Regions from separate parts of the Ruegeria sp. CG1 genome, predicted to be linked through region 2. Evidence: riboswitches for the same ligand, from Rfam matches in the RefSeq annotation. Region 2 holds a riboswitch; each other region holds the start of a gene.
The links. Region 2 has a riboswitch for cobalamin ahead of ACR0AU_RS12035 (DUF1636 family protein). Riboswitches for the same ligand answer to the same signal wherever they lie in the genome.
Positions count from the first base shown of each region.

Region 1: linked by a shared signal. The riboswitch ahead of ACR0AU_RS08535 (energy-coupling factor ABC transporter permease) and the one ahead of ACR0AU_RS12035 (DUF1636 family protein) in region 2 are both predicted to bind cobalamin.
Region 3: linked by a shared signal. The riboswitch ahead of ACR0AU_RS06870 (DUF1636 family protein) and the one ahead of ACR0AU_RS12035 (DUF1636 family protein) in region 2 are both predicted to bind cobalamin.
Region 4: linked by a shared signal. The riboswitch ahead of ACR0AU_RS05930 (hypothetical protein) and the one ahead of ACR0AU_RS12035 (DUF1636 family protein) in region 2 are both predicted to bind cobalamin.

Region 1 covers NZ_JBQFRF010000002.1:636,904-641,450, forward strand. The annotation lists partial or broken gene istA (IS21 family transposase) at 1-37, shown strand, start outside; gene ACR0AU_RS08520 (MerR family transcriptional regulator) at 226-654, opposite strand; gene ACR0AU_RS08525 (hypothetical protein) at 1,001-1,273, shown strand; gene ACR0AU_RS08530 (L,D-transpeptidase) at 1,315-1,977, opposite strand; cobalamin riboswitch at 2,193-2,405, shown strand; gene ACR0AU_RS08535 (energy-coupling factor ABC transporter permease) at 2,482-3,165, shown strand; gene ACR0AU_RS08540 (transglutaminase-like cysteine peptidase) at 3,271-3,510, opposite strand; gene ACR0AU_RS08545 (aminotransferase class V-fold PLP-dependent enzyme) at 3,768-4,547, shown strand, end outside.
Region 2 covers NZ_JBQFRF010000003.1:510,727-515,273, reverse strand. The annotation lists gene ACR0AU_RS12050 (class I SAM-dependent methyltransferase) at 1-399, opposite strand, end outside; gene ACR0AU_RS12045 (glycosyltransferase family 2 protein) at 392-1,399, opposite strand; gene ACR0AU_RS12040 (NAD(P)-dependent oxidoreductase) at 1,514-2,500, opposite strand; cobalamin riboswitch at 2,606-2,812, shown strand; gene ACR0AU_RS12035 (DUF1636 family protein) at 2,898-3,278, shown strand; gene cobW (cobalamin biosynthesis protein CobW) at 3,275-4,330, shown strand; gene cobN (cobaltochelatase subunit CobN) at 4,336-4,547, shown strand, end outside.
Region 3 covers NZ_JBQFRF010000002.1:238,237-242,783, reverse strand. The annotation lists gene ACR0AU_RS06890 (LysR substrate-binding domain-containing protein) at 1-199, shown strand, start outside; gene ACR0AU_RS06885 (iron ABC transporter permease) at 254-1,267, opposite strand; gene ACR0AU_RS06880 (ABC transporter substrate-binding protein) at 1,269-2,216, opposite strand; gene ACR0AU_RS06875 (ABC transporter ATP-binding protein) at 2,235-3,020, opposite strand; gene ACR0AU_RS06870 (DUF1636 family protein) at 3,017-3,373, opposite strand; cobalamin riboswitch at 3,476-3,683, opposite strand; gene ACR0AU_RS06865 (catalase family protein) at 3,942-4,547, shown strand, end outside.
Region 4 covers NZ_JBQFRF010000002.1:50,008-54,554, reverse strand. The annotation lists gene ACR0AU_RS05940 (DNA polymerase III subunit gamma/tau) at 1-832, opposite strand, end outside; gene ACR0AU_RS05935 (phosphatase domain-containing protein) at 1,005-1,505, shown strand; gene ACR0AU_RS05930 (hypothetical protein) at 1,510-1,917, opposite strand; cobalamin riboswitch at 2,009-2,229, opposite strand; gene ACR0AU_RS05925 (alpha/beta fold hydrolase) at 2,351-3,208, shown strand; gene rsgA (ribosome small subunit-dependent GTPase A) at 3,245-4,273, opposite strand; RNA gene ffs (signal recognition particle sRNA small type) at 4,433-4,531, opposite strand.

The sequences.
Region 1 (4,547 bases), on a different contig from region 2:
GCTTGAGAGGCAGTGCCAAAAACGACAGGCAGATCGGACCAGCGCCGTTCCGTTATAAGCCCCAAGATTGCGGGTGTTTCAAAATCAAGCAGAGGTGTGGCGGCTAGCAACGGGTCTCTGTTCAGCATTTGGTCTATCGTCGAATCAACTCTGAAAGACTTGTAATTGCTATAGTGACTATGGCTTCGAGGGGCTAATTCCAGTTCGCAACGACGCTGCCCAGGGTTACGCGCCGATTTCTTCGTGATCAGTAAGACATTCGGAATGATCGCGTAGAACTTCGAGAACACGACAATCCGAGGTGTTGCCGACACAGCTTTCATGCACCATGCGCTCCAGCTCGTTCCGTAACGCTTCCAGCCGTGCCATTCTTTGCTCAATCTGTTTGAGTTGTCGGCGCGCAATACTGTCAGCTTCATGACATGGGCGATCTGGATCGTCGGACAAATCAAGCAGTTCGCGTATTGCCTGAAGCGAAAACCCCAGTTGGCGGGCGTGACGGATAAAAGCCAGACGATCCAGTTCGGTATGGCGATAACGCCGCTGGCCACCTTCGGTGCGCCCCGGTTCCGGCATAAGTCCGATATGCTCGTAGTAGCGGATAGTCTGAACCTTGGTTCCGGTCTTTTTTCCAAGCGTTCCGATCGTCAGCATCTGGGTCTCCTTACAAAGTTACAGCTTATGTAGGTTCGAGTTGGCACCGCACAATAGCACCTTCCGGCCGGTGGGCCTGTGACACCCAGCCGCTACCGCATGCGTGGTGACCATGTTTGTTTTCGTGGCCATGGTCGTGGCTTTGGGTATCGGATGACATGATTGGACCTCAAGAATCTCTATGGTCCTTTGTAAATAGTTCCTACAGTGACTAGAGCTTCAATACCTTTTATATTTTTTTCATCCGGGTTCTTTGCCTGCGATATTGTTAGTTCATTTCGTCTTGCGGGCCGGCCGTGTGGATGCAATCTAATTGCAGATGACGCAAAAAATTTGGAACAGATCAATGCAGAAACGGATCGCAATTACCATCACGTTAGTCTCGATTACGGCTGGTTGTTCAGCCCAGTTCACCGGGGCCAAAAGCAAAGCACTTGAACCAGGCAACGTGCCAGATTCGGTCGTAGCGCTGGCAGGGCCGGCGCAGGATTTGACCACAGCGCGCCTCCTGCCCGAAGACAATTGCTTTTGGTATGAGCACAGCGGACCCGTCGAGACGACATTGGTACCATTGCGCGCGACGAATGGCGCTCCGATCTGCATTGCGCGCGACGCCTGATCGAAATGAGGGCAGCGACGTCCATGTACGCTGCCCAATATTCATGAGCGGGCTGTGACGCTATCTTCGGCAGAGTATAGGAAAGCGGTCGAGCCGGTTTTCACGTTTGGGTAGAGGTCATTGATATGAGCCATGATCATTCGCACACATCCAGAACTTGCGCGACCGCCGATGCTTCTTGGCTCAGGCGTGCCGTGAATTCTGAGATATGTGTCTCGGTCTCCAACGTATAGATAAAGGGCACGAGAGCCGAGAGCATTATTCGGCCCGGGCTCCATGCCATTCCGGAATTCCGCGTATTCGGGGTTGCGCTCGATCATTGAAGCGGTTGGTGTCCAGTGTGGCCATTCGACCTTTCGGCGGATAACATAGGTGCCGGGCTCGTAAAGGTTCCCGCGCGCGATCGCTACGCCATAGCGCATTGCGGTCCCGCCTTCTTCGATATGATAAAGATATCGTGCGACGGCATCGACATGGATGTCACCTGGAACCAAACCATCATTTGCCGCGACGCGTCTTGGTAAAAAACGGTCGTGAACACCCCACGGATTTGAGGTCATTGGATCGTAACCAATTGGCGTGACCTGACTGTCCCAATAGGTCTTCTGCGATGCGGTTGGCCAGGTTTTGGCGATCAATGGACTGGCCGCAGACGCTGAGAACAGCGCTGTGGTGGATTGAATGAAATGGCGCCTTGTAAGCATAGGTCTCGTCCTGGTTCACAAGTTTAACGTATTTGGATCGCACTATCGCGAATTAATTCGAATCTTAAAGCCTCTAGCAGCTAGAGCTTCAAGAGGTTTCAGGTAACGCTTGGTTTACCCAGTTGATCACGTGACCGGTTGCGTGAATCCTGCTTCGGTCGAGTTTACATTGGAATAGGTCGCAAAGACAATTGACACAGGCGAAGCCGCCATTGTAGCGGTGATTTGTTTTCGGTTCCTGATGGCGGAAGCCAAAAGGATTAAAAGGGAATACGGTTCGGTGTTTTCAATGGCGCCAATTCCGTAACTGCCCCCGCAACTGTGAGCGGAGAGCGATGCCAAGACACCACTGGTTCGTAATGGAACCGGGAAGGTTGGCGGAGCGAGCACCCGCGAGTCAGGAGACCTGCCGTAAAGCGCCGGGCTATGCCCAGACTGAACCTGTCGGCCTTACGGTCGATTCAACCTGACAAGCCGCCGGGTGAGGCGGTAGGGAGAAAGAACATGCATATCGAACCGGGCATCGTGAATGGTGCCAAAATCGCGCTTTCCTATGTTACCGCCGCAGGTGCGGCTACTTACGCAGCGAAAGAAACGTTTTCCACATTGCGTGCGAATGGACCTGCATCTTTTGTTATGCGCTCGGTGCTCGCCACCGTTGGGGTTTTCCTTTTCTTCGAAGTCCTGCCGCATTTCCCGGTTGGTGTCTCTGAAGTCCACTTCATCCTGGGGTCGACGCTGTTTCTGCTTCTCGGTGCTGCACCCGCGGCTTTTGGATTGGCAGCTGGTCTCCTGATTCAGGGTGTGTTTTTTGCCCCGTTCGATCTTCCGCAGTACTTCATCAACCTGACCACTCTGCTGGTGCCGCTATTTGCGCTACAGGCACTGGCCAGCCGCATCATCGCACCCGGCACAGCATATGTTGACCTCAAATATGGCCAAGCTCTTGCCCTAAGTGCGACGTATCAGGGAGGAGTAGTCGCATGGGTTGGGTTCTGGGCCTTCTACGGCCAGGGTTTCGGCGCAGAAACCATGGCGTCGGTTCTGTCCTTTGGCGGCGCTTATATGCTGGTAATTGTCATTGAGCCGATTGCTGATCTGGCAGTGCTTGCGGCAGCCAAGGCAATGCGCGGTTTGAACAGTACAGGTCTGGTGACTCCGCGTTTGTACAACGCTGCGAAAGCTTGACCAAAGTTTGAAGCGGTGTCCTAAACTTGGGTTGCCGCGAAACAACCAGTAGTCGCAGGACCAAAATTTTATTGTGGCGCGTCTCTAGGGCGCGCCACATTGTTTTTAGCAGCTAGAAACCTGCACCCAACGATCAGGGTGATTTGGGTCCTGTATTCGTAGGAAAAGATACCTCGTTTCCTTCCACGATTTGATCCTGTTGGTGACACTGTCCAGAATCAAATCGCCATCACTCGAGCGACAAACTAGAACAGCATGGCCACTGCGATTGGTGTCCAAGACGGTAGCAATCAGTAGCTTCGCAGGGTCCAAGCCGTTCTGCATTAGCTCAAATTTCTTTTGCAAGGCGATGTCTCTAGAACAACGCTCAGGTTACAAACCGTCGGCCTGACCAGCGGTTTCTCAACCAAGCGAAGGCATGCGTGAGGGTGTGATCGGGCCGACGAAATTGAAATTCGCGAACCATATTGCTCTTGTGGCTGAGTTCTCTTGGCTCGATGGTCTCAATTTCCACCCACAATGCCCCAAGTTTTTTTGTGAGTAGTTTTGCAAAAGGGCGCATATATCTTGCCAGAATGACATTTTCGCAGGAATGGTTCCCGATGACCAAGATCACTCCAGAATTGCTTGAACAAATCCGTGCCCGATTTGCGCAGGTTGACCACTGCCCGCAGCAGGGACCGCGTATTTTCTTTGAAAACGCGGGTGGGGCGCTGACGCTGAATTCGGTTGTGGGCACCTCGCAGGCTTATGCTGCGATCCCTGACAATCAGGGCCGCGACAACCCGGGAAGTCACGAACTGGTGCGGGTAATCAACAAGGCCAAAGAAGATATGGCCGTGTTCATGAACGCCCCCGGTGGCCAGTTCTTTGTCGGCGAAAGCGGGACCGAGCTGCTGTTTCGTTTGATAATGAACGCCTGTCTGGGCACAGGCACCGGTCGGGTGCTTGGCACAACGCTGGAACATCCCGCGACCCGAAGCGCTTGCGCGCGTTGGGCCGGGGTGGCCGGGCAAGATCATGTTCTGGTGGTCCATGACGACGCCACAGGCACCGTCACCGCAGATGCTTATGCGGCGCAGGTAACGCCGGACACAAAGGTTGCGACTATCGTGCACACCTCGCCGGTGACCGGTATGGGCGTGGATGTAGCGGCTGTGGCTGCCGAGATCCGCGCCGTTGCGCCCAATTGCTTCATCATAATCGACGGTATCCAGCACGCCGCGCATGGCCGGATCGACCTGACCGCCTATGATGTCGATGGCTATGTGATCTCGCCTTACAAGGTGTTCTCGCGCCATGGTTACGGGGTGGCCTGGATTTCTGACCGGCTGACCAAGCTGCCACATAACAGCTTGATCGACGGCCCCGCCGACAATTGG
Region 2 (4,547 bases):
GTCCAAATAGGCAAACCCGATGCTTTGATCTTCAAACAGACTCAGCGCCGGTTGCGAATAGTCGCGAATGATCGAAATTTGCCCCTTGGCAATCTCGGTGCTGTATTTGCGCGTCACTGCCTCGTAAATTCGATCCATATCCTTTTGCGTGCGCGCTCCGGCAAGCGAAGCACCGCCATCCGGGTCTTGCTGTACTTGCCAGGGATCGATGAGGCACAGTTTCGAGGGCTGTAGCTCTTCCAGCAGAATCCGCGAAAATTCGCCCTTCCAAACGCCAATTTCAACGCTCAGCCGTCCATGCGGCATGGTCTTGAGCATTTCGCGCCGCAGGGAATCCTTCCGCTCGCGCTGCTCAGCTTGCTTCTTGCGGCGATCCTCAGCAGATACAGCTTCACCCATAGACGTCTTCTCCGGTTGAGGAATTTTGCAACGCTTCAACCAGATCAACCCAATCCGGTCTGGCTCTCAATTCTTCGGCTTTCGACCTGTGCCACTCACATGCTTTATGATGAAGATCAGCCAATTGCGGATCTGCCATCATCTCAGCTTTGATGTCGTGCATAGCCGGCATGTGTTCCAGAATTGAGCGATCCTCAACATCATTGTGGTTCATCATGAGCCAGTATTTGAGCCCTTGATCCTGCCCCACATGATTGGTGCGCCCACGGTCGCGCTTGACTAAAAAGCTATCAGTGCTGCGCACAGCATAATGATGAATGCGCGCGAATTCATGGCTGAAACCACGCCATGCTTTCCATTTCACTTGGTCTGCTGGGTAGAGGTTCCCGCCCGAATCCCGCCACAACACGCCTTCGTATGGCGCGTCAGGGTTCGGTGCATCTTCTGGATTGATCCTGGGACGATGGGCGCGAAAACGGCTGAATTTTCCGTTGTTGCGGAACAGCGTTTTGAACCCTTTGGTCCGATGATGCGGATAGCCGTCTTCGGTGGCGGCCAGAAAGAAAGTCTCAGGTACGGGTCGATCAACGAAATCGTTCTGACCCGCGTTTCCGAACATGCGCCAGCAGATCGAGATCGCGTCCGCCACGCCGCTGGCCTCAACGAGGCTTCTTATATCACTATTGGGCAAACGGATATTGATATACTCGTCCACATCCAAACTGAGAATCCAATCCGAAGACAGATAGCTTGGGTGATTCCGCGCAAGCGAAAATGCACGAACCTGAGGCGCAGCGCGCGGACCCAGTCTGTTTCGTTGGTGGTGAGCCCAGCCAAGCACTTGCAACCGGTCACCCATGGCATCGGTACCATCAGCGCAATCATTGGTATAAATCAGAATGTCATCAAAACCGATTGCGTGGTTGTAGGCCACCCAATCGATCATGAAAGGCCCTTCGTTTTTCATCGTTGTTACGATGAGAAAGGTCTCATTCGTCATAAGTTGTTCTCTTGCCTGTGCCGGTGTCGGACTCCTGTCGACCTATTTAGAATAGCACCAGAATTTTGTCCAACCAGGTCGCCAGACAGCCGCAATGCTTGCCGATTAATCTATCTACCGATTCTGTGGGATCACCTCATAACCCGGTTCTTCTGGCTCGTCGTCCAGCATCTCGCTTGGGAACCCTGGCGCCTGGATCTCCAGTCCGGTCGCGTCCTCTAGCCGCCTGATGATGTTCGGGGACAATTCACGCTCACCATATCGCGCGATACCATCTTCGAAAATCTTGATCATCAATGGGTTTATCTCAAGAGGAACTCCGGCACGGTCGGCGACCTCCTGAAACAGACCGATATCTTTTTTCACCAGGTCCATGGTGAAGGAAATATCGCGCGAGCCGTTCAGGATGACCTGACTTTCGGTCTCGTGCACGAAGGATGTGCCTGACGATATCTTAATCGCCTCATAGGTGGTTCCAAGGTCCATGCCGGCGGCCTTGGCTGTCACCAATGCCTCGGCGCAGGTGATCAGGTTGGCGGTAGCCAGATAATTGGTCAACACCTTCAGAACAGAGGCCGAGCCCAGATCGCCCGTGTGCAAAATGCGCCGCCCCATGGTGGTCAGGAATGGCAGGATACGTTCAAAAGTCTCACGATCACAGCCTGCGAAGATCGAGATATTACCCGTCGCTGCCCGGTGACATCCGCCGGAAACCGGGCAATCCACTGCAGCCCCGCCTCGTTCAATGACCATTGCGCCAAGGCGTTTGACTTCGGCTTCATCGGTGGTCGACATTTCCATCCAGATTTTGCCAGGGCCGACCTCTGGCAACATTTCCTGCATCACCGCATCCGAGGCCGCAGGAGAAGGCAAACAGGTTATCACCGCATCGCAATCACGCATCAGCTGCGCCGGACTTTTGGCGGCTTTGGCACCCTTGGCGACGAATTCGGTCACCAGATCCGGGTTCAGGTCATGAACCGTCAGATCGATACCGTTTCGTAGCAGCGATCCAGATAGCTTGCCCCCTACATTCCCCAGCCCGATAAACCCTACTTTCATGCGCGGTATCCTCCTGTTCGCATCTTGCTGCCATGCCAGCACGTCGTTGCAGAAGTATCATGCCGCCCAGCGACCCCGACAGGTCGCTTTTTATCCGCTTTTTCACGGATCGGCGCGACTCGCTTGACAAGCAACCCTGCCCTGCCGCATGTCCCTTTCGTTGGTGTCTGCGAGAGCAGATGAAAAGGGAATGCGTCAGCGGTTTTTGCCGTCAAACGCAGCCGCCCCCGCGACCGTGACCGGAGAGGGTGCCCAAAGCCACTGGCAGTATGGCCGGGAAGGCGGGACATCCGACAGAGGCCTCCTCTGACATCCGCAAGCCGGGAGACCTGCCAACGCCCGAAGATGAAACCGGACGGGGTGTTCCGGTGTGGGGCTGTGATCGGCCCGCATGAAACCCCGTCCCCCACGAAGAGGATTTGGGGGGATGAGAGACATGACCGAGACCGCACCGGTCGAACTGCTGGTTTGCACTACCTGCCGTCGCGGGCTGCCTGTCGAGGATGACGCCCAGCGCCCCGGCACGTTGCTGCACAAGGCGCTTGAACAGGCGGGCCTGCCCGAAGGCATTACCTTGAAAGCTGTGGAATGCCTGTCGAATTGCGATGAAGGCTGCTCGATCGTGCTACGCGGAGGACCGGATCGCTGGACTTTCGTGTATGAGCATCTGAACGAGATCGACCATGTTGAAACCATCGTCGAAGGCGCAGCCAAATACCTCGCCACCGAGGACGGTTTGGTCAAATGGCGCGAACGTCCCGAACATTTCCGCAAAAACTGTGCGGCCCGCATTCCCCCGATTGGAGCCCTGAAATGAGCAATCTCGAGAAACTCCCCGTCACTGTGATCACCGGCTTTTTGGGCTCGGGCAAAACCACACTGGTGCGCCATCTGATGCAGAACCCGCAGGGCAAGCGTCTGGCGGTGGTCGTCAACGAATTCGGCGATGTCGGCGTCGATGGCGATATCCTGAAGTCCTGCGCCATTCCTGATTGCCCGGCGGAAAACATCATGGAACTGGCCAATGGTTGCATCTGCTGCACCGTGGCCGATGATTTCATCCCGACCATTGAAGCCCTGATGGCACTAGAGCCGCGCCCCGATCACATCCTGATCGAAACCTCCGGTCTTGCCCTGCCAAAACCGCTGCTGAAGGCGTTCGACTGGCCCGATATCCGCTCGAAAATTACCGTCGATGGCGTGATTGCTCTGGCCGATGCCGAGGCCGTGGCCGCTGGTCGGTTCGCTCCGAATGTCGAGGCGGTGGATGCGCAACGCATGGCAGATGACTCGATTGATCATGAAACGCCCTTGTCCGAGGTGTTCGAGGATCAGATTTCCTGCGCCGACATCATTCTGCTGACCAAGCCCGATCTGGCTGGCCCGGAAGGCGTTGCGAAAGCGAAAGAGATCATCGCCGCCGAAGCGCCCCGCCCCATGCCCGTGGTCGAAGTGGCCGAGGGTGCCGTGGACGTCCGCGTCGTGCTGGGTCTAGAAGCCGCGGCCGAGGATGACATGGACGCGCGTCCCAGCCATCACGACGGCCATCACGATCACGAGCATGACGAATTCGAAAGCATCATCGTTGAACTGCCCGAGCAAACCGATCCGATTGATCTGGTCGCCAAGATTGAACGATTGGCCAACGAGTTGAATATCCTGCGCGTCAAAGGCTATGCCGCCGTTCAGGGCAAGCCCATGCGCCTACTGGTTCAGGCCGTCGGTGCGCGCGTGCGTCACCAATATGACCGCCTGTGGGAGCCCGGCGAAGACCGTCGCTCGCGCCTTGTGGTCATTGCCGAGCATGACGATATCAAAGAGGCCGAGATCCGGGATATCCTCGTGGGTGTAACCGAGGCTGCCGAGTAAGACCTATGCACGTCGTCTTCCGCGAAAGCCATGGGCTCGAAGAAACCGAGACCCCGACCGATCTGGGTCAGAGCCCGGCGGACCTGGTGGTGCTGTCCTTTTCCGACAGTGACCTTGGCGCTTTCGCGGCGGGATGGCATCGTGGAGGTGGGCCTGAAGGACGCATGCCAACGATGCGGCTGGCCAATCTGACGGCGCTGAAGCATCCCCTCTCAGT
Region 3 (4,547 bases), on a different contig from region 2:
CGCTCAGGACGATATGGGCGCAGTGCTGGGATGGGAGGGACTGACCTCGGAGCTGACCGCATCCGGAAAACTGGTCAGACTGTTGCCGCAAACCATCTCATCGCAACTGGATTTCTACGTGAAACTACACAACACCTCATCCGACCGCGCCAAGCTTGTGTTCAAGTGGCTCGGCCAAGCGGCTGACGGAAAGGTTTAAACTCGGCTCAGACCTGATCAGGACGAAATATCTTGTGAGCGAAGATCGAGGGCCTTACCGTTGATTTCTCGCAGTCCTGAATAAAAGCAAGAATACAAACACCGATCCGATTGAAGTTGTGACGATCCCCACCGGCAATTCCTGCGGAGCCAGCATAAGCCTGCTGAGAATGTCAGAGCCGGTCAACAAGGCAGCACCAACCATAGCGGCGGTAGGTAGAAGGTTTTTGTGCAGGGGACCTGCGATCCCGCGTGCAATATGCGGCACCATCAGACCGACAAAACCAATCACCCCGGCTACGGAAACAAACACGGCCGTTGCCAACGCTGCGGTGAAAAACATGCTGAACCGCAGACCCCGAACCGGCACACCCAGAGTAGCGGCAGTCAAATCCCCGGTCAGCAGCGCATCCAACCAGCGGCTGCGATAAAGCGAATAGCTCAGGATCAGCAGCAGACCGATGCACACCAGCGGGAACGTCTCCCAACGGGCCAGGCCCAGCCCCCCCAGCATCCAGAAGATGACAGAATGGGCGGCGCGGCTATCGCCGGCGAAAATCAGATAGTTGGTTATGGCCGAAAACAAAAACGACACAGCCAGACCCGCAAGGATCAGCTTTTCCGGTGCGCTGGTGCGAAGCCCATGAACCAGCGCCAGCACGATGCCCGACGCCACAAGACCGCCGCAAAAGGCAGCCAGAGGCAGAGTCCAGAAACCCAGAATATCTCCGGTCACGGTAATTACAAACACCGCCCCCGCTGCCGCACCCGAGGACAGGCCGAACAGAAATGGATCGGCAAGGTCATTACGTGTGGTCGTTTGCAGCACCACGCCAACGATGCCCAGCCCAGCACCGATCACGGCTGCAAACAACGCGCGGGGCAATCGCAGGTCGAATACGATCCTATGCAGCGGCGACATCTCTCCGTCCTGCAACCCGGTACCGCGCAATATCGCGGTGAAGGTGTCGGACAAAGGAATCGAGGTTGTGCCGTAGATCGTGGAAATCAGCAAAAGGGCGGTCAGAACGACCGCCCCCAGCAACAACGTCAGGCCCAGTCGGCCCATATTAGCTCTGACCCGAATGCATCGCGCGCGCCATCTTCGAGATCGCTTCGATATTTGCCGGTCCCGGCGTTAGCTCTTCGTAGCGCAATCCGATCCAGCGTTCGTTCTTGACGGCATCAGTCTGCGACATGACGGGATGTTCCTGCAGGAACTTGAAGGTGTCCTCGGCACCATTGCCGGTCTGATAATCCAACAAAACCAGGAATTCCGGGTTCGATGCGGCAACGGCCTCCCACGAAGTGCGGCCCCAGCTCGTGTCCATGTCATGAGTGACGTTTTCACCACCGGCGGCTGTGATCATCGCGTCGGGAATCGCGAATTTACCGGCGGTAAACGGAGCATCTGCAGGACCATCCAGAAGAAAGACGCGGGGCTTGGGCAGTTCAGCAGTCTTGGCTTCGATCGCTGCCAGCTGCTCTTTCCAGCCCGAGACCAGAGCCTCGGCCTTGTCTTCGACTTGCATCACCTTGCCCAAGCGCAACACATCGCCAAACAGAAGATCCATGCTGGCTTCGGGGCGATCCTTGTCCAGATGGACACAGCTTTCCGTTAGAACCAAGGTCTTGATTCCGAACGGTTCCAATGTATCTGGGGTCACATCACCACCCGGCTTCATGCCATAGTACCAACCGGCAAAGAACAGGTCGGGTTCAACCGCCACCAAGTTTTCGACGGTCGGATATTTCGGCGCAAGCTCGGGGATGTCGCCGCGCAGGGCATCAAAATCAGGGCTGGTCTTGTACCAGCCGGTGATGCCGGTCAGGCCGACGATCTTGTCCTGCAGACCCAATGCAAAAGCCATATCGGTCATGTTCATGTCATGCACAACCAGGCGCTCGGGCGCGGTATCAAAAACCAGCGGTTCGCCGCAGTTGTCTACGGTGACTTCTTGCGCAGCAGCACCGCTTGCCATGGCGGTGGCCAACGCCACGGGCCAGATGTATTTCATCTCAGTGTGTTCCTTCGACTAAGTTGAGATTGTGGTTCTTCGAATATCAAGCGCCGGGATCACGCGGCCTTCGTGGAGAAAGCAGAGGAAATCAACGCCGAAAGTTTCGCGGACTCTTTCGGGTGTCAGCACCTTGTCCACCGATCCAAACTCGATCATGCGGGTCGATTTCATCAGCGCCACGTGTGTGGCGAATTCGGGGATCATGACCAGATCGTGTACGATCATGACCACGGTGATCCCAAGCTCGGCGACCAAAGACAGCATCCGCCCTTTTGCATCAGGATCCAGATGGTTGGTCGGTTCGTCCAGAAACAGCAACGAAGGGTTCTGCGCCAAAGCACGTGCGATATGGGCACGCTGACGTTCGCCTCCGGACAGTTGGGCCATGCGCTTGTCCGCGAGATTGGCGAGACCGGTCAGGTCTAAAATCCGGTCCAGCTCTTGCGCTTGGCCTTCGGCAGAGCGGTCCGCACGGATGGGTATTTGCCCCAGCGCAACATAATCGCGTAACGCCAAGCGTCCATCGGGCAGTTCCTGCTGACCTACCACTGCAATCATGCGCGCACGCTCTTTGGCCGTGAGCTTTTTCAGACTGCGTCCTTTGATCCGAACATCACCAAGTGCCAGCGGCTCAGCGCCGCACAACAGATTGAGAAGCGTCGTTTTCCCCGCCCCGTTCGGGCCGGCGATGGCTAGAATGGAACCCTCGTACAACTCGAACGAGACGCCCTGCAACAGGACATCTCCGGTAAGGGCATAATACTCAAGGTTTTCGGCAATCAGAAAGGGTGGCAACGTCATTGCGATGCCCCCTGTTCGATCCGCGGCATGCGCGAGAGGGTTTTATTGAACAACGCCTGCGGGCGATCAGTGGCATTTGTCCAGCCATCCGGGCTTTCACGATACTGCGCTGCAAACTCAGCCAGCGCCTGCACCTCATCCGCGGTCTGAATGCCACCAAAAAGGTATTGCGCCTTTCCTACGGCCTGGAACCCAACCGTTCTGGGACTATCGCAGCCTGCCATGCAAGACGACGCGCGGATCGCAAAACTGCGATGTAATTTCCCAGTCAACGCATTGCAAATTTCATCAAGGGGCAGCCCTTCAGTGCAGCTTTCGCAGACTAGAATGAAATGATCAGGCGTATCTGGCATGGTCCACTCCACTTGTTTCCAAGCGCATGCGGAAGCTGCCGACAATGTAAACACGCGATTGACGCGCCATCAAAGCCTCCTTCCAGGACGCCCCGCCCCGAGTTGGTTAAACATCTGATGGCAGGTCTCCTGACTTGCGGGTCCGCGCTCGGCCAACCTTCCCGACCCTGTGGACCAGTGGCTGTTTGGCCTTGCTCACCGCTTACAGTTGCGGGGGCAGTTACGGAATTGGCACCTTTTGGCAAACCTCACCGTATTCCCTTTTCATCCCGCGGCAACACCACCGGGAACCATCAATCGATTGAGTGCCCGAGAACACCGGACACGTCAATGATAAAGTCGAAGGCGCCCAACTCTGGTCGAGGATCGAGCGCGGGCAACCACGTGTCCGTAGCACCAACCGAATGGGTTGGGCTGCGCGCCGAATTTGTCTGGCCACGGCTGTCCATAGTTGGTGTGTTTGGAAATTAGACAATCTGAGGTAAGCTGAACAAATTTAGAGGTTTAGCTTTGTCAGCGCCTTACCCCTGTTTGATCATTGCCTGGGTTTATCCAAGGAGACGGTTCTTTGACGCATGTTTCGCAAAACGCATTGCCGCCGGATATTGTTGATGATGTCATTGACCACAATCTCGAGGCCGTTGCACGGTGGAAAGGCCATCGCTTAAGGGCTCAGCATGGGCGCAGTCACGGGTGCGTGGCTGCAACATTCACCGTCAGAAACGATCTACCAGAACAGTTCCGTCACGGCCTGTTTGAACAGCCCGCAGACTATACAGCCGCACTTCGCTTTTCCAACGGCGCGCATCTGGATGACCGGAAATCGGATGCCCACGGGATGGCGATCAAGCTTTTTGACGTGCCAGGCCCCAAGCTGATCGACGCCGAAGCACTTGCACATCTGGGGACCACACAACTCAGCGACGAGTTCGATTTTGTATTGGTCGATCAGGATGTGTTTCCCAGCTATGTCCCCGATGAATATGAGCGATTGGGCAGGCTTGTCGCCACATTACAAGCGGTCCAGCACGCGATCAAAGGGCGACGAAAATGGAGCCTTAGGTTGATCATCAAAGGGCTGCGCGCAGGATTTCGAGCCTTCCTCACTCGTGAAGGCAAGCGTCAGTTTCGCGTCGCGAGTGATTTTGCCTCGAACTATATGCACTCGCCTTTT
Region 4 (4,547 bases), on a different contig from region 2:
CGGTCAACGCGCCTGCAGCATCGCCGCGCAGGATCATATCCATCAGATCCAGCACCCGGCCCCGATCGGCCAGCCCCAGCATCGCGCGCACCTGATCCGCGCTGGTTTCACCGGCCCCGTGCGAGATCGCCTGATCCAGCAGTGAGGTCGCATCCCGCGCCGATCCCTCGGCGGCCCGGGTGATCAACGATAACGCATCCTCGGCAATCTGTGCCCCTTCGGCACCTGCAATCTTGCGCAGCAGTCCGATCATATCCTCCGGCTCGATCCGGCGCAGATCAAAGCGCTGGCAACGGGACAGGACGGTCACCGGGACCTTGCGAATCTCGGTGGTAGCAAAGATGAACTTCACGTGTTCGGGGGGTTCTTCCAGCGTCTTGAGCAGCGCGTTAAAAGCGCTGGTCGACAGCATGTGAACCTCGTCGATGATATAGATCTTGTAGCGCGCGGATGCAGCGCGATAGCGTACGCTGTCTATGATCTCGCGGATGTCATTGACACCGGTGCGGCTGGCGGCGTCCATCTCCATCACGTCGACATGGCGGCCCTCCATGATAGCCACGCAATGTTCACATTGACCGCAGGGTTCGGTTGTAGGGCCGCCGCTGCCATCGGGACCGATGCAGTTCATACCCTTGGCTATGATCCGAGCGGTCGTCGTCTTGCCGGTACCGCGGATACCGGTCATTATGAAGGCCTGCGCGATCCGGTCCGCCTCGAAGGCGTTTTTCAGAGTGCGCACCATGGCGTCCTGACCGACCAGATCGGCAAAGGTTTCGGGGCGGTATTTGCGGGCAAGAACCTGGTAGGCGGGGCTGGGCGTCTCGGTCATGTCTGCTCTGTCGGATTCGCGTTACGCCGCAGCGTAGAGGCCCCCGCCGCCCGCGTCCACAGCCAGCCGGGACGATTTTCATTTTGGAATGCGTGGGTATGCGGCTAAAATCCACTCTATTCTATTTACTGGACCAGTATGTTGTTGGGTGAAGTTTGTTTGGGGGGAGATTATGTCGCAACTGGTGGTTTATGCGTTGCAGGTTGGCGGAGGCACCTTGGCCTTGTCCTCGATGCCTGGGCGTGGAGGAACGTATACAGAAGACCTTGATCTTATCGCAGACTGGAAGCCCGGGCTTGTGATCTCGATGACGACTGAGGTCGAGATGATTCAGGATGGTGCGCGGAATTTTGGCGCTGATATTCAGGGGCGTGCCAGCAGATGGGTGCATTTGCCGATCGAAGATTTTGGCACGCCACCCAAAGAGATTTTGGACCGCTGGCCCCGCGTTGGCGCGACCGCACGTCAGGCGTTGTCAGGTGGTGGCCGTGTACTAGTGCATTGCCGTGGTGGCTGTGGCCGATCCGGGATGGTGGTTCTGCGTCTGATGGTTGAATGCGGTGAACGGCCTGAGGCGGCATTGAAGCGATTGCGTACGGTGCGTCCTTGCGCAGTCGAGACAAATGCCCAGATGCTTTGGGCCGTTGAACCGGCCCGTGTTCAAGCCGTTTGACGGCTTAGATACCAACATGTGGCGAGATTTCGCCACCGTTGTGCTGCACCAGAAGCGAAGCCTCAAGCATGGCGCAAGGAGGATTCCTTAGCAGGTCTGCGGGTAGGCTGCGGTACTCGGTTCCGAACATCATGTCTGCGTAGTCATCCAGCCGGCCGGTATCGATTTCAGGATCGGTTCCGCAGAATACACGTATCTGGTCGCATTGGGCGCGAAAGCGGGCGGTGCATCCTTCCGGGCAGTGCGACAGATCTATGGTGCCTTCAATCTCAAACTCAGTTTTCGTGACCGGTTTTGTGGCGGACATGGTCTGCGTCAGAGCCCGCGCCATCTGTGCCAATGCGGGGCAGGGCGCGCCAGTACGTTGGCACACGGTCGCCGCGAATTCGTGTGTTTTGGTCTTCCAGATCATCAATGCGCCCTCCGCGCGCAAGGCGAGGGCGTGGCACAGGTTGGTCGTTGCGGAGCACGATCAAACCCGTCCCGGACACCCCGCCCGAGTTTCGGTTCTACATCCGATGGCAGGTCTCCTGACTTGCGGGTCATCGCTTTGCCGACCTTCCCAGCCTTCAAAGCCAGTGGTATCTCGGCATTGCTCTCCGCTTACAGTTGCGGGGGCAGTCTCGGACTAGGTTCTTTCCGGATTTATTCGGGCAGAACCGCACCGTGTTCCCTTTTCATCCCGGCCCGATTGGGCGCGAGAACCATCGCGACATGGCTAGCGGCTGCGCCGTGCCCGAGTCAAGAAGATTGCGTCAGGCAAGTGACGTATGGTCCAGTCACGTCAACCTTGACTTGAGGCGCTTCGGGTGAACTGATCAGTTCAGTCGGTATTGGAGGGCACCATGTTGGACACGCAGCAGGCGGTTGTGACCGAGGATTTTCAAATCCCGTCCGGCCCGGCAATGTTGTCGGCGCGGCTTTACCGTCCGGTTGCCGACCCCGAAAAGGTGGTCGTCATAAACGGTGCGACTGGGGTGCCGAGGGATTACTATCAGTACTTCGCCCGATGGCTCGCCGAAGAACAGGGCATGGCCTGCCTGACTTACGATTACCGGGATTTTGGTCACTCTTTGGTGGGTTCGCAAAAGCGGTCAAATGTCACCATGGCCGATTGGGCGTTGATCGACATTCCAGCCGCCCGGGCCGAGATGCGCCGACGGTTTCCGCAGGCCAAGCTATGGAGCATCGGTCATTCCTTGGGCGGAATGTTTGGCCCGATCCAACCCGATATCGATCAGATTGACAGGATGATCTGTGTCTGTTCGGGTCTGGTAACGCTGGCGGATCACCCTTGGCCTTATCGCGCTTTGGCGGCGTTGTTCTGGTATGGTCACGCGCCGCTGGTGGTCAAGGCGCTTGGCTACCTGCCCGGGCGGTTGGTCGGGTTTGGATCGGACCTGCCTGCCCAAGTCTATTGGCAATGGCGCAAATGGTGCACCGCCCCCAAAAGCTATGTGCCAGAGATCGGCACGACACTGCCCGCCGCCCGCTGGAAAGACTTGGGCAAACGTGTCGATCTGTTTACCTTCGCAGATGATGAAATGGTGCCGCCGGATGCTGTCTGGCGTCTTGCCGATCTCTATGGACCCAAAGCCGGGCGCCATCTGCTTGCACCAAGCGAATTCGGAGTGTCCAAGATCGGCCATATCGGTGCATTCGCAAGACGGAATGCGGCAGTCTGGCCTAGGCTGATCGCCTGATAGCGCTGGGCACCGGTAGGTCGGTGCCCAGCTTCGTTATAGCCCTTTACGGGATTTTTTCTCGTGCATCACGCTGCGCACCATCTTGCCGAAAGCCTTGTCACGGGCGCGGGCCTGCGCCACCGAAGCGGAATTGTGTTGGTCTTCGCGCCGCAGCTTGCGCCAGCGGTCCAGCCGCGCGGGATCAAGCGTACCAGCGTCGATTGCCGCCTGCACCGCACATCCGGGCTCAGACTCGTGCTGACAATCCGAGAAGCGGCAATCCAGGCTGAGGTCTGAGATGTCCGAAAATACCTCATCCAACCCCTCCTGCGCATCCAGCAGACGCAACGCGCGCATGCCGGGCGTATCGATCAGCCAGCCGCCATTGCGCATGCGATGCAAGGCGCGTGCAGTTGTTGTGTGCCTGCCGCGCGCATCGTCTTCGCGAATACCTGCGGTGGCCTGATCCTGCCCCGTCATCCCGTTGGCGAGCGTCGTTTTCCCAACGCCGGATGATCCAAGCAAGGCGCTGGTTTGTCCTTTCGGACACCACGACAGAACTTGTTCGAGATCGCCGTGATCCAGCGCGTTGACCGCAAGTACCGTCAGAAACGGGGCGAGCGATTGGGCTTGATCTACATAAAGGCTCGGATCATCGCACATGTCCGATTTGGTCAGAACGACCACCGGATAGCAGCCTGCCTGATGCGCCAGCGCAAGATACCGCTCCAATCGTGGCATATTGAAATCGGCGTTGCAGGAACTGACGATGAACAGCACATCAACATTTGCAGCAATCAGCTGCGCCGCTGCCCCTGTACCTGCGGCCCGGCGCTGCAGCAGGCTGCGCCGGTCCAGCACTCGGCGTATGCGTTTGTTTTCATCCGCCAGAACCCAATCCCCAACGGCATATGCGCCGGTTGATTGATCCAGAGATAACAAAGGCGATTCACCTTCAGGGCTCAGCCCGATCAGTCGATCCCGGTGTACGGCCGAGATGCGATACGGAAGAAGTGACGGATCAGCCGTATGCTGAGCCGCGAAATGAGAGGACCATCCGAGGTCCGAAAAGGAAAGTAACATTGGTCTGCCTGTGATCAGAAACAGCAATCCCGTCGAATGGCAATCGCGCATCCGCCGGCGACGTGTTCAGGCAATCAGTTGATCGGAAAGGATCAGAACCGGTCTGCCCGAAGGGTTTTTGCTACAATCATAAACGCCCTCCTGCGGCTGATAGGTTCTAAGTGAGAGGTTGGACATCGACCCAAGCGGGGCTCGTTGTGGCTGCTTCCTTCCGGACCTGACCAGGTTGGCGAGGCGCTCGCCCGCGCCAACCTCTCAAAGCCGATATAGGTGC